DNA from 2 places in the Chitinibacter sp. ZOR0017 genome. Region 1 is predicted to be linked to the other one. Evidence: predicted binding sites of a transcription regulator. Region 1 holds the regulator's gene; the other holds the start of a gene.
The links. The regulator sigma-54, encoded in region 1, starts transcription at its own class of promoters, with help from an activator protein. The targets are predictions, from matches to a motif close to CTGGCACGCTTCATGCTT.
Positions count from the first base shown of each region.

Region 2: a site for sigma-54 is predicted at 3,251-3,268, ahead of flgB (flagellar basal body rod protein FlgB). Genes of this name have one in related genera too.

Region 1 covers NZ_JTLG01000034.1:80,009-85,347, forward strand. The annotation lists gene hprK (HPr(Ser) kinase/phosphatase) at 1-582, opposite strand, end outside; gene L991_RS11475 (PTS sugar transporter subunit IIA) at 677-1,150, opposite strand; gene hpf (ribosome hibernation-promoting factor, HPF/YfiA family) at 1,256-1,582, opposite strand; gene L991_RS11485 (RNA polymerase factor sigma-54) at 1,612-3,003, opposite strand; gene lptB (LPS export ABC transporter ATP-binding protein) at 3,022-3,744, opposite strand; gene lptA (lipopolysaccharide transport periplasmic protein LptA) at 3,741-4,259, opposite strand; gene lptC (LPS export ABC transporter periplasmic protein LptC) at 4,213-4,812, opposite strand; gene kdsC (3-deoxy-manno-octulosonate-8-phosphatase KdsC) at 4,834-5,339, opposite strand, start outside.
Region 2 covers NZ_JTLG01000023.1:37,945-43,283, reverse strand. The annotation lists gene L991_RS09065 (SPFH domain-containing protein) at 1-471, shown strand, start outside; gene L991_RS09060 (GFA family protein) at 579-980, shown strand; gene L991_RS09055 (DUF4178 domain-containing protein) at 1,002-2,477, shown strand; gene speD (adenosylmethionine decarboxylase) at 2,638-3,024, shown strand; gene flgB (flagellar basal body rod protein FlgB) at 3,300-3,704, shown strand; gene flgC (flagellar basal body rod protein FlgC) at 3,728-4,141, shown strand; gene L991_RS09035 (flagellar hook assembly protein FlgD) at 4,157-4,840, shown strand; gene L991_RS09030 (flagellar hook protein FlgE) at 4,855-5,339, shown strand, end outside.

The sequences.
Region 1 (5,339 bases):
CAGGGTTTCCGGGTTGGTGCGATACACCTCGACCACATCATCGGCCACCAAGCCATGGCCGCGTGAAATCAGCTCGAGCGCCAATTCGGATTTACCCATGGATGACTCACCGGTAAGCAATACGCCCACCTCCAGCACATCCATAAATACCCCATGCAGGTGTGTCGATACAGCCAGCGCCTTACTTAGGTAGTAGCGCAATACCTCCATTAAATACGGAGATTGCTCAGGGCTAGTGAGCAAAGGTACATGATGACGCTCGGCCGCATCGCGCAAGGCATCGGGTACCACTTGGCCGTTGGCGACAATCATGGCCGCCATTTCATTGCCAAAGAGCTGATTCAAGCTACTGAGCTGCACCTCTGGGGATAGCGCATTGAGGTAAGCGACTTCGGCAATCCCGAGTACTTGAATCCGGTTGGGGTGCACAAAATTCAAATGCCCAACCAGCGACAATGAGGGCTTTTGCTCACTTTCGTCATTCGAGAGCAGATTATTTGCCCCAGATTGACCGGCAACCCAGGTGAGGCGCAATTTTTCGGCGTTATCAATAAACAGCTGGCGGGCAGTAATCTGTGGCATACCGGTCTCAAAAAAAAACTGCATCGGCACATGGATGCAGTTTTGATTATGAAGCAGGCCAGTGGCTGGCGTCCAGCCAAGCTGGCCGAGTCAATTAGGCAAAATCGGCGCCGTAGGGCTCCCAGCTGGCGATCCGCTCCCAGACCTGATGCGCTTCGGTCATGGTGTTTAGCTCTTCACGCAACTGCTTGTCGGAAAACAGCTGCGCCAACTCGGACAGAATCTGCAAATGCAGATCGGTGGCATTGGCTGGCACCAGCAGCACAAAAATCAAAGCCACAGGCTTGCTATCTGGGGCATCAAATGGAATCGGCTCTTTCAGGCGTACAAACGCACCGGTGGCTTCTTTCAGACCTTTGATCCGGCCGTGTGGAATCGCCACGCCTTGGCCAAGGCCAGTGGAGCCCAGTTTTTCGCGGGCAAACAGGCTATCGAAGATCACGCTGCGCGCGATGCCATGGCTATTTTCAAACACGATCCCCACGTGCTCGAACACCCGCTTCTTGCTTCCCACATCCAGATCGAGAAACACATTGGTGGTTGGCAGGATTTTGGTAATGAGGCTCATGGTGTTGGTGTATTTCCTTATGGTCGAACTATTGTACTTGCCTTGCGGGCAAACAAAAACGGGAACGACTCGCGGCGTTCCCGTTGTATTGCCTACGCAACGTAATTATTCTTCGGCCACCGCCTGATGTTTCAGCGCCTCATTGCGATGCGAAGAGAGCTTTTCTTTGTGTTTGACCAGCTGGCGATCCAGTTTGTCCATCAGGACATCAATCGCGGCATACAGGTCTTCCTCAATCGATTCAATGTGGATGTCTTTACCACTGACATGCACGGTAACCTCGGCTTTGTGCTGCAGTTTATCAACCGCCAGAATGACCGTTGCATCGATCACGTTGTCAAAATGACGAATCACGCGTTCGATTTTACTGCTCACGTAATCGCGGATAGCTGGAGTAACTTCAAGATGATGACCGCTGATATTGAGGTTCATATTATTGCTCCTTCGTTTTTATGCGCCCATTACAGGCTTTTGCGCTGACTGGCAGGCGCGATACCTAACGCCTCCCGATATTTAGCAACGGTGCGCCGCGCAACTGCCACACCCTGCTTTGCGAGTTCTTCCGTTATAGCATTATCGGATAACGGTTTCTGTGCATTTTCCTGCTGGACCAGCTGTTTGATCAAAGCTTTGATCGCGGTCGCCGAGTTTTCCCCACCGCTGTCATTTTCAACATGACTACCGAAGAAATATTTGTACTCCAAAACCCCGCGGGGTGTCAGCATAAATTTTTGCGTTGTCACCCGCGAGATAGTGGATTCATGCAAATCCAGCTCTTCGGCGATGTCCCGTAGCACCAAGGGTTTCATCGCCACTTCGCCATATTCAAAGAACGCTTGCTGCCGCGCCACAATCGCTTGCGCCACGCGCAAAATAGTATTGCCACGCTGCTCAATGCTTTTAATTAACCAGCGCGCTTCCTGCAGCTGGCCTGCCAAACTCTCGCCAGCTTGCCCCTGCAACACCCGCGCATACATCTCATTAACTTTCAGCTTGGGTTGCGCCGCCTGATTCAGCCGTACCGACCAGCGGCCGCGCACCTTTTGCACCAGCACATCCGGCACAACATAGCGGGCCGTTTCGCCCCCCCAATTGGCCGCCGGACGCGGGTTCAAACTACGAATAATCTGCTGCGCTTCTTTTAACTGGACTTCATTGCACTGCAAAAGTTTCTTTAAACGAGTGAAATCCCGTACCGCGAGTAATTCCAAGCCTTCTAGCAACACCCGTTTAGCTAACTCTACCGTAGGGCTGGGCGGCAATTGTTTGAGCTGGAGCAATAAACACTCGCCCAGCGAGCGCGCGCCGACGCCCAATGGCTCCAGCTGCAATAAATGCTGATGTGCGATCTGCAGTTCAGCCATTTCCAGCTCAAGCTCCGCGACGAACTCCGCTGGCAGCTGCTCAAATACTTCTTCTAGCGACACCGGCAATAAGCCATCGTCGTCCAGCGCTTCAATGAGCATGGTGAGCAAAGCAAAATCACGGGAAGGTAAAGCCAGCAAGCGAGCTTGCGCCAACAGGTGATCACGCAGGCTAAGTTCAATGGCAACCCGCAGCGTGGGATCATGCTCGTCATCATCATCAAACGATTGGCTACCACGCACCTCATCCCAGCGCAGCCCATCATCTTCAAAATCATCACGCTCGTTGGCGCTGGTGTCTTGGGCTTCGCTGGCATCGGCACTATCCAGACCATGGTCTTCGCGTTCGAGCAGCGGATTGTCAGCGAGGTACTGCTCGATTTCCTGTTGAAAATCCAGCGTAGAGAGTTGCAGCAGTTTGATCGACTGCTGAAGTTGTGGCGTGAGGTTGAGCTGCTGCGCCATGCGCAGCTGCAGACTTTGCTTCATAAACTGCGGCCAGTGATGCTACATACGGAAATGCTCGCCCAAATACACGCGGCGAACATCTTCATTATTCACAATCTCGGCCGGTTTACCAGCCGCCATCACGGCCCCTTCGGAGATGATATAGGCGCGGTCACAAATCCCGAGGGTTTCTCGTACATTGTGATCGGTAATCAGCACCCCGATGCCCCGCTCTTTCAAAAAGCCAATAATGCGTTGAATATCAATCACCGCAATCGGGTCTACCCCGGCAAATGGCTCATCCAGCAACACAAACTGCGGGTTGGAAGCCAGTGCGCGGGCGATCTCCACCCGGCGGCGCTCACCGCCTGACAAACTCATGGCATTGCTGTTGCGCAAATGCCCCACATGCAGGTCATGCAGCAAGGCATCGAGTCGCTCGGCGATCTCGGTTTTGTCCTTGTAATGCAGCTCCAGTACCGCCTGAATGTTTTCCGCTACGGTCATTTTGCGGAAAATCGACGCCTCTTGCGGCAAATAACCCAAGCCCAAACGCGCCCGCTGGTGAATAGGCTGCTGGCTAACATCAACGCCATCGAGTTCAATCCGGCCCTCATCCATGCGCACGAGGCCCACAATCATGTAGAAGCTGGTGGTTTTACCGGCACCATTGGGGCCCAAGAGGCCCACCACTTCACCGCTGCTGACTTCGAGCGAGACATCACGCACCACCGTGCGTTTTTTGTAGGACTTTTGTAGATGCTGGGCTTTCAGCGTACTCATTGGCTAACTTCTTTCTTGGCTGGCTGGCTGGCGTCTTTTTTCTTCGGGTTCAGCGTGATATTCACCCGACCGCCCGCCTTACTTTGCGCTTGGTAAAACTCGGTATTCATGTCGTAGGTAATTTTATCGCCCACCACCAAATCCTGATTACGCTTAACCCAGGCTTTGTCCATCAACACCAGAAAACCCTTTGCGCCGTCGTAATCAAAGCGGAGTGCTTCGGCATCCAGTGGCTCACCCGAATCCAGCCGCTGCTTGAAACGCACCGGGCGGCCTTCACCTTGAGCAAACTGATGGCCTTGTTCATCTTGCCGCGTGGTCAGTTTATCGGCCCGCATCACCATCGTGCCCTGCGTCACGACGACATTGCCGGTACAGACGCTTTGCTGGGTCTTTTGATCCATCACGCAGTTATCCGCCACGATATTCATCGGTTTCTCGCGGTCGGCAGTTTCGGCCCACGCAGAATTAGCGAGCAGCAGTGCCAGTAAGGGCAGCGCGAGCAGTCGGGACATAAGTCATTCTCACTTTGGATAGTAAATTCAGAGTTTGCTGGGCATTATCGGCGATAAAGCCCACCGCTTCGGCATGATGCGGGCCCATATCCGCCACCACCGGCGTGCTAGCGCGGGCGATGCTGGTCGCCTGATCATAAAACACATCGCTACTGCGCACGACCAATTCAGCTTGCTGGCCGAATGCCGCACGGCGTAGTTCTGTCGCATCTTCAAACCAAACCTGCGAGGCTTTGTTGGTGGTTTTCGCCCGCACGCCGGTCACCACAATATTGGGTTTACCCGGTTCAGTCTGGGTGAGCTTTGGCTGTTTAAACAGCAGCGTGTCATTGGCCCGCAGGTGTTTCACTTCCTGCGCGATCAGCGTCGAGCGGATCTGCCCTTGCTCGTCAAAGCGCTGCAATACCCCCAGATTTACAATCATATCCGGGGTATTGGGGTCGGCCTCGACCGTAATGACGGTTTGAATCGCAGCCCGGCTCAAGCCCCAGATCAGGGCCCCAACCAGCAGCAGCAACACAAGGGGCAGCGCCCAGATGGTTAAACTACGCAAGCGTTTTCCCCTGCCAGCCCATTAAGCCAGATACGGCGCTAAAGCCGCATCCAGTGTACCTTGGCTGGCCATAATCAATTCGCAGACTTCGCGCACTGCGCCATGCCCGCCCTGGCGGCCAGTCACATAATGCGCGTGCTGTTGCACCAGCTCTGGCGCAGCCGGCACGGCCACCGCAAAGTGCACGCGCCGCATGACGGGCAGATCAATCACATCATCCCCCATATAACCGCATTCTTCAGCGCTCACGCCCGCTTCGGCGAGCAACTTCTGGAAAGTTTGCAGTTTGTCATGGGCGCCTTGATGCAGAAAATCAATCCCCAGATTACGCGCCCGGTGCTCTACCAAGCGTGAATTACGCCCGGTAATAATCGCCAGCTTCACGCCGGAATTTTTCAGCATTTTCAAACCGTGGCCATCCAGCGAATTAAACGCCTTCAGCTCTTCACCGGCATCGGTATAGTACAAGCCGCCGTCGGTCATCACACCGTCAACGTCGAAAATCATCAGTTTGACTTGCTTGGCAC
Region 2 (5,339 bases), on a different contig from region 1:
GCGGTAGAAAACATCAGCCTGCCCGAAGAACTGCAAAAAGCCATCGACACGCGCATCACGATGGGCATGATCGGCAATATGCAAACCTACACCCAATACCAAGCCGCCAACGCCATTCCGCTCGCAGCGCAAAACGAAGGCGGTCTGGCGGGTATCGGCGCCGGTATGGCCGCTGGGGTGGGTGTGGGGCAAGTGATGGCCGGTGCAATGACCAATGCCCTGGGGCTAGGCGGCGCAGCAGCGCCAGCGGGCGCCGGGGTGGTGATTGGCACTGATGGGGGTATGGGTGTGGGAGTTATGGCAGGTGGAGTTCAGCAGCCAGTACCTCAGCAGGGTACTGCACCGGCCGCAGATCCAAACAGCCCGCAAGCCAAACTCGGCCAGCTTAAAGGCTTGCTCGATCAAGGCTTGATTAGCCAGGCCGATTACGACAGCGCGAAAGCGGAAGTGCTGAAAAAACTGATTGGTTAATTCTGGAGCAATGCGATGAGTACACTGGTGATGATTTTGGGTGTGGTCGGCGCAGTCTGCATGATGTGGGCGTACTGGGCGTTTGATGAATACCACAAGGACAAAGAATGAGCATACAGGGAGCCTGCGCCTGCGGTCAGGTGCAATATGAAGTGGATGAGTTTTTTACCCCGGTAATTCATTGCAATTGCGATACTTGCCGCCGCGTACTCGGTACGCCATTTAATAGCGTGGCGGGCGCCAAGCGTGCGCATTTTCGGGTGCTGGCGGGGCAAAATAAGCTCAAATTCTTTGAATCATCACCGGGCAAAGCGCGCTATTTTTGCGGCGAATGCGGCACGCATTTGTATGGTGAAAAAGCCGGGCAAGAAAACCTGATTGTGCGCGTAGGTACCTTGCAAGACGATCCGGGGATTCGAGGCGGGATGCATATCTGGACTTCACACCGTAAGGCTTGGCTGGGGTATGAGGGCTTGGCTGAATATGCAGAGTGGCAGCCGGGGCGATAACAGAATGAAGGATGATTGTTGATGTTCCGTGCCGCTTGCCCCTCGTGTGGCGCTGAGGTGCTTTTTCGCTCCACCATTTCTGCTTTGGCGGTCTGCGAGTATTGCCAGAGCCGGGTGCTGCGCAATGCTGACGAGGTGAAAGACCTTGGCAAGATTGGGCAGGTGCTCGAAGACTATTCGCCGCTGCAAATTGGCGCCAGCGGCGTCTTTGCCGGGAGCGCGTTTACGGTGCTGGGGCGGATTCAGTTGCGCTACGCCGCAGGCCTGTGGAATGAGTGGTTTATTGGTTTTGCTGATGGCAAATTTGGCTGGCTAGCCGATGCCAGCGGCCAGTATATGGTGACTTTGCCGTTGGGGCTGGCCAGCAATGCGCCAGCCTGGACAGCGCTGCAGCCCGAAGGGCGTTACGAGCACGGCGGGCGAGCATTTGTGGTGACCGACAAGCGGGTGGCCAATTGCGTCGGCGGGCAGGGCGAATTGCCCTTTGTGGTAGGCAACGGCTATCAGGCGCAGGTTGTGGATTGTCGCAGTGGCGAGCGCTTTCTGACGCTGGATTATTCCGATGTATCCGCAACGCAAACCCAGCCGCAACTCTATGTGGGTGAGGCGGTGCAGCTTGCGGCGCTGCAAATGCAATTGCTGCGCAGTGATGAAGATATTCAGCGTAGTGCCGGGCGCATCAAGGGTGCGGCGCATGTGCTCGACTGCCCCAATTGCGGCAGCCCTTTGCCGTATCGAGCCGGGGTGGCGACGCAACTGGTCTGCGCGGCGTGTGGTTCGGAAGTCGATTGCTCGGGCGATCGGGCGCTGGTGCTGGCCAAGCACACCGAGGCCGAGCGCTATCATGCCACGCTGGATTGCGGCGATGGCGCGATGATCGAAGGCGTGAAATGGACCGTCATCGGCCTGATCGAAATGGCCGAAACCGATGATGCGGATAGCCACTGGACCGAATACCTGCTGTACAACTGGCAGCAAGGCTTTCGCTGGCTGGTGGAAGCGCAAGATGGCTGGAGCTGGGTGACGGTGCTCAATCGTCTGCCGGAGAGCTGGAGCGCGCAGCATGTGGTGCTCGATGGCCAGCGCTATCCACAGCGTTTTCCCGCCTATGGCGCCAAAGTGCTGTATGCCGCCGGGGCGTTTAACTGGCGGGTGAGCGTTGGCGATCGGGTGCATTTGCAGGAATACCGGCAGGGCGAATTCACGCTCAGTAAAGAAGTCAACGCCGAAGAAGTCGTGTGGTCGCAAGCCAAGGTGGTGAGTAATCAGCAAATCGCGCAGTGGTTTGGTAAACAAGACATTAAAAGCCTGCGCCCAGCGGGCGACGATGGCGAGGTGAGCCGTAGCCTGGCCTGGCGCTATACGCTGATTTTGCTGGCCATTAATCTGCCGCTGGCGCTGTTTGCCGATGAGCTGATCGAGCAGCTGTTCTGGACGGGGATTGCCGCCTATGCGCTGCATTGGCCGCTGAGTCAAGGCAATGGGGATGATGAATGAAAGCCGGTTTGTATAAGCTCTACTGTATAGCCATCATCACCATCTGCACCTTGTTTAATCTCTCGTCTTGCAGTGAGTCATCGTCGTCTTCATCCGGGGGCAGCCGAGGCTGGAGTAGTGGCTCGTCCTCAGGTGGCTGGAGCTCGGGTGGGGGGCATAAATGAAGCGTGATGCGCAGGCGCTGGCCAGCTTGGCCCCGCCTAATCTGGCCGTGGGCCGGCATTTAATCGCCGACTTGAGCGGCTGCCCGGCCAGCTGCTTGGCCGATCCAGACCTAATCGCCGCCGCCATGCTGGCCGCCGCCCGTGCCGGGCAAGCACAGGTGTTGCAGCAGCATTTTCATCATTTTGGCCCTGCGCAAGGGGTGACTGGCATGCTGCTACTGATGGAATCGCACATCAGCATCCATACCTGGCCCGAGCATGGCTATGCGGCGGTGGATTTATTCATGTGCGGTGCTGCCAATGCCGCGGCCGCGCTAGCGGTGTTGCAAGTGCAGCTGCAGGCCAGTACGGTGCGCGAGCAGGTGATTATGCGCGGTTGCTAGTGTCGGGGGTATGGCCCTAGAGGCTAATGCCAATATTGATTTGAAAGGGATACCTGTTTGGGTATCCCTTTTTTATTGCGATTGCCGCATGGCTGCTAGCCGTGGCGGCAAGCCTTGCCGCTGCCGCCGAGCGGTTTTGCCCATTGCGCCCGCAGATCGGCCCCGGGGCGTGCTAAAAGTGCCATTAAATCAGGCGCTCAGCGCGGGAAGCTGAGTGCGTTTAGCGTTGGCATATTTTGTGCTTGCATTAGGCTGTTCTTATGGAGCTCCTCGGCATGCTGTCAAAAATCGACAATCATTTTCGCAATCAGGAAACAGCGCTCAAGCTGCGTTCGTACCGCCAGGAAGTGCTGGCTTCCAATATTGCCAATGCAGATACGCCCAACTACAAGGCGCGCGATTTTGACTTTAAAGCGGCCTACGAGGCGGCGCGCCAGCAGCAGGCCCCGGCGCAGCTGGCCACCAGCAATGCCCGGCATCTGCAGCCCAGCCAAACCATCGATCTCTTTACCCCGGGGCTGCAGTACCGCAACGAGCGGCAGCCCTCGATCGATGGCAATACCGTCGATATGGATACCGAGATGAAAGAATTTACCGACAATGCGATCCGCTATCAGGCCTCTGTCACCTTCCTGCAGCGGCGCATTGAATCGATGAAAACGGCACTGACCGGCCAGTAATCAAGTAAAAGGCGCACAACAGCATGTCGATGTTTCGAGTATTTGATGTGGCGGCTTCGGGGATGCGGGCGCAATCGGCGCGCCTGAATGCCGTGGCCAGTAATCTGGCCAATGCGGAATCGATTACCAGCTCCAACGGCCAACCCTACCGTGCCAAGCAGGTGGTGTTTCAGGCTCAGCCTTTAACGGCGAGTAACAAGCAATCGGTGGGAGTGCAGGTGGCGGGGGTGATCGAAGATCAATCACCGCCCAAGATGGTGTTTGACCCGAAAAGCCCGTTTGCCGATGCCAATGGCTATGTGGCAATGCCGAATGTGAATGTGGTGGATGAGATGACCAATATGATCTCGGCCTCGCGTTCTTACCAAACCAATATTGATGTGATGAATACCGCCAAAACCCTGCTGATGCGTACGCTGTCGCTGGGTCAGGTGTAATTGAGGAGTTAAATCATGGCTACCACCCCAGTTTCTGGTTCTTCGTTTGATTACAGCTCGCTCAATACGCGCAAAACCACGACCAAAACGGAAATGGAAGAGCAGCAAGATCGCTTTATGAAATTGCTGGTCAAGCAGCTGCAAACTCAAGATCCGATGAATCCGATGGATAACGCGCAAACCACCAGCCAGATCGCTCAGATCAATACGGTGAGCGGGATCGAAAAACTCAACCAAACCATGTCGCAAATGGCCGGCATGTATGCCGGCACGCAGGTGATGCAGGCGGCAAATCTGATCGGCAAAGAAATCCTCTCGCCCGGCAACGGTTTCCGCTTTGATGGCTCAACGGCTGCAGATCTGCGCGTTACCGTGCCAGATGGGGCGAGTAATGGCTTTGTGACGATTCGCGACGAAAAAGGCGTGGAAGTGACCAAATTGCCAGTCAATACCACGACATCCGGTCTGGTGCAGGTGAATTGGGATGGTAAAAAACCGGACGGCAGCATGGCCGCGGCCGGTAATTACACGATTACCGCCTCGGCCGTGAAAGATGGCAAGGATATTGCTTTACTGCCAACGACCTGGCAAATCGCCAAGTCAGTCGAGTTTGGTAGCGATGGCGTGAGTGTCTATCTCACCAACGGTAATAAAACAGGATTCGGCACCATCGTGCAGATCCGCGATGCGAAAGCCTAAGTAAGGAGCGAATCATGGGTTTCCAGCAAGGTTTAAGTGGCCTGAATGCAGCGGCCAAAAATCTGGACGTGATCGGCAATAACGTTGCCAACGTGAATACCGTTGGCTTTAAAGGCTCGCGCGCTGAATTTGCCGATATTTATGCCAGCACCTTTGGTACTGCCGCCAATATTGCCGGGATTGGTGCCAAAGTGACCACGATTGCCCAGCAGTTTTCGCAGGGTAATACCACCACCACCAATAGCCCGCTGGATATTGCGATTACCGGGAATGGTTTTTTCCGTATGCAGGATCAAACCGGCAGTATCAGCTATGCGCGTAATGGCCAGTTTCAGCTGGATAAAGAAGGTTTTATCGTGAATAACGGCCAGTTTTTAACTGGCTGGCCAGTGGATGCCGGTACCGGTATTTTCCTGGAAGGCTCTACACCACAGCCGATTCAGCTGCAGTTTTCCAATATTGGCGCGCGTGCCACTGGTGCCTCAGGCGTGACCGGCGC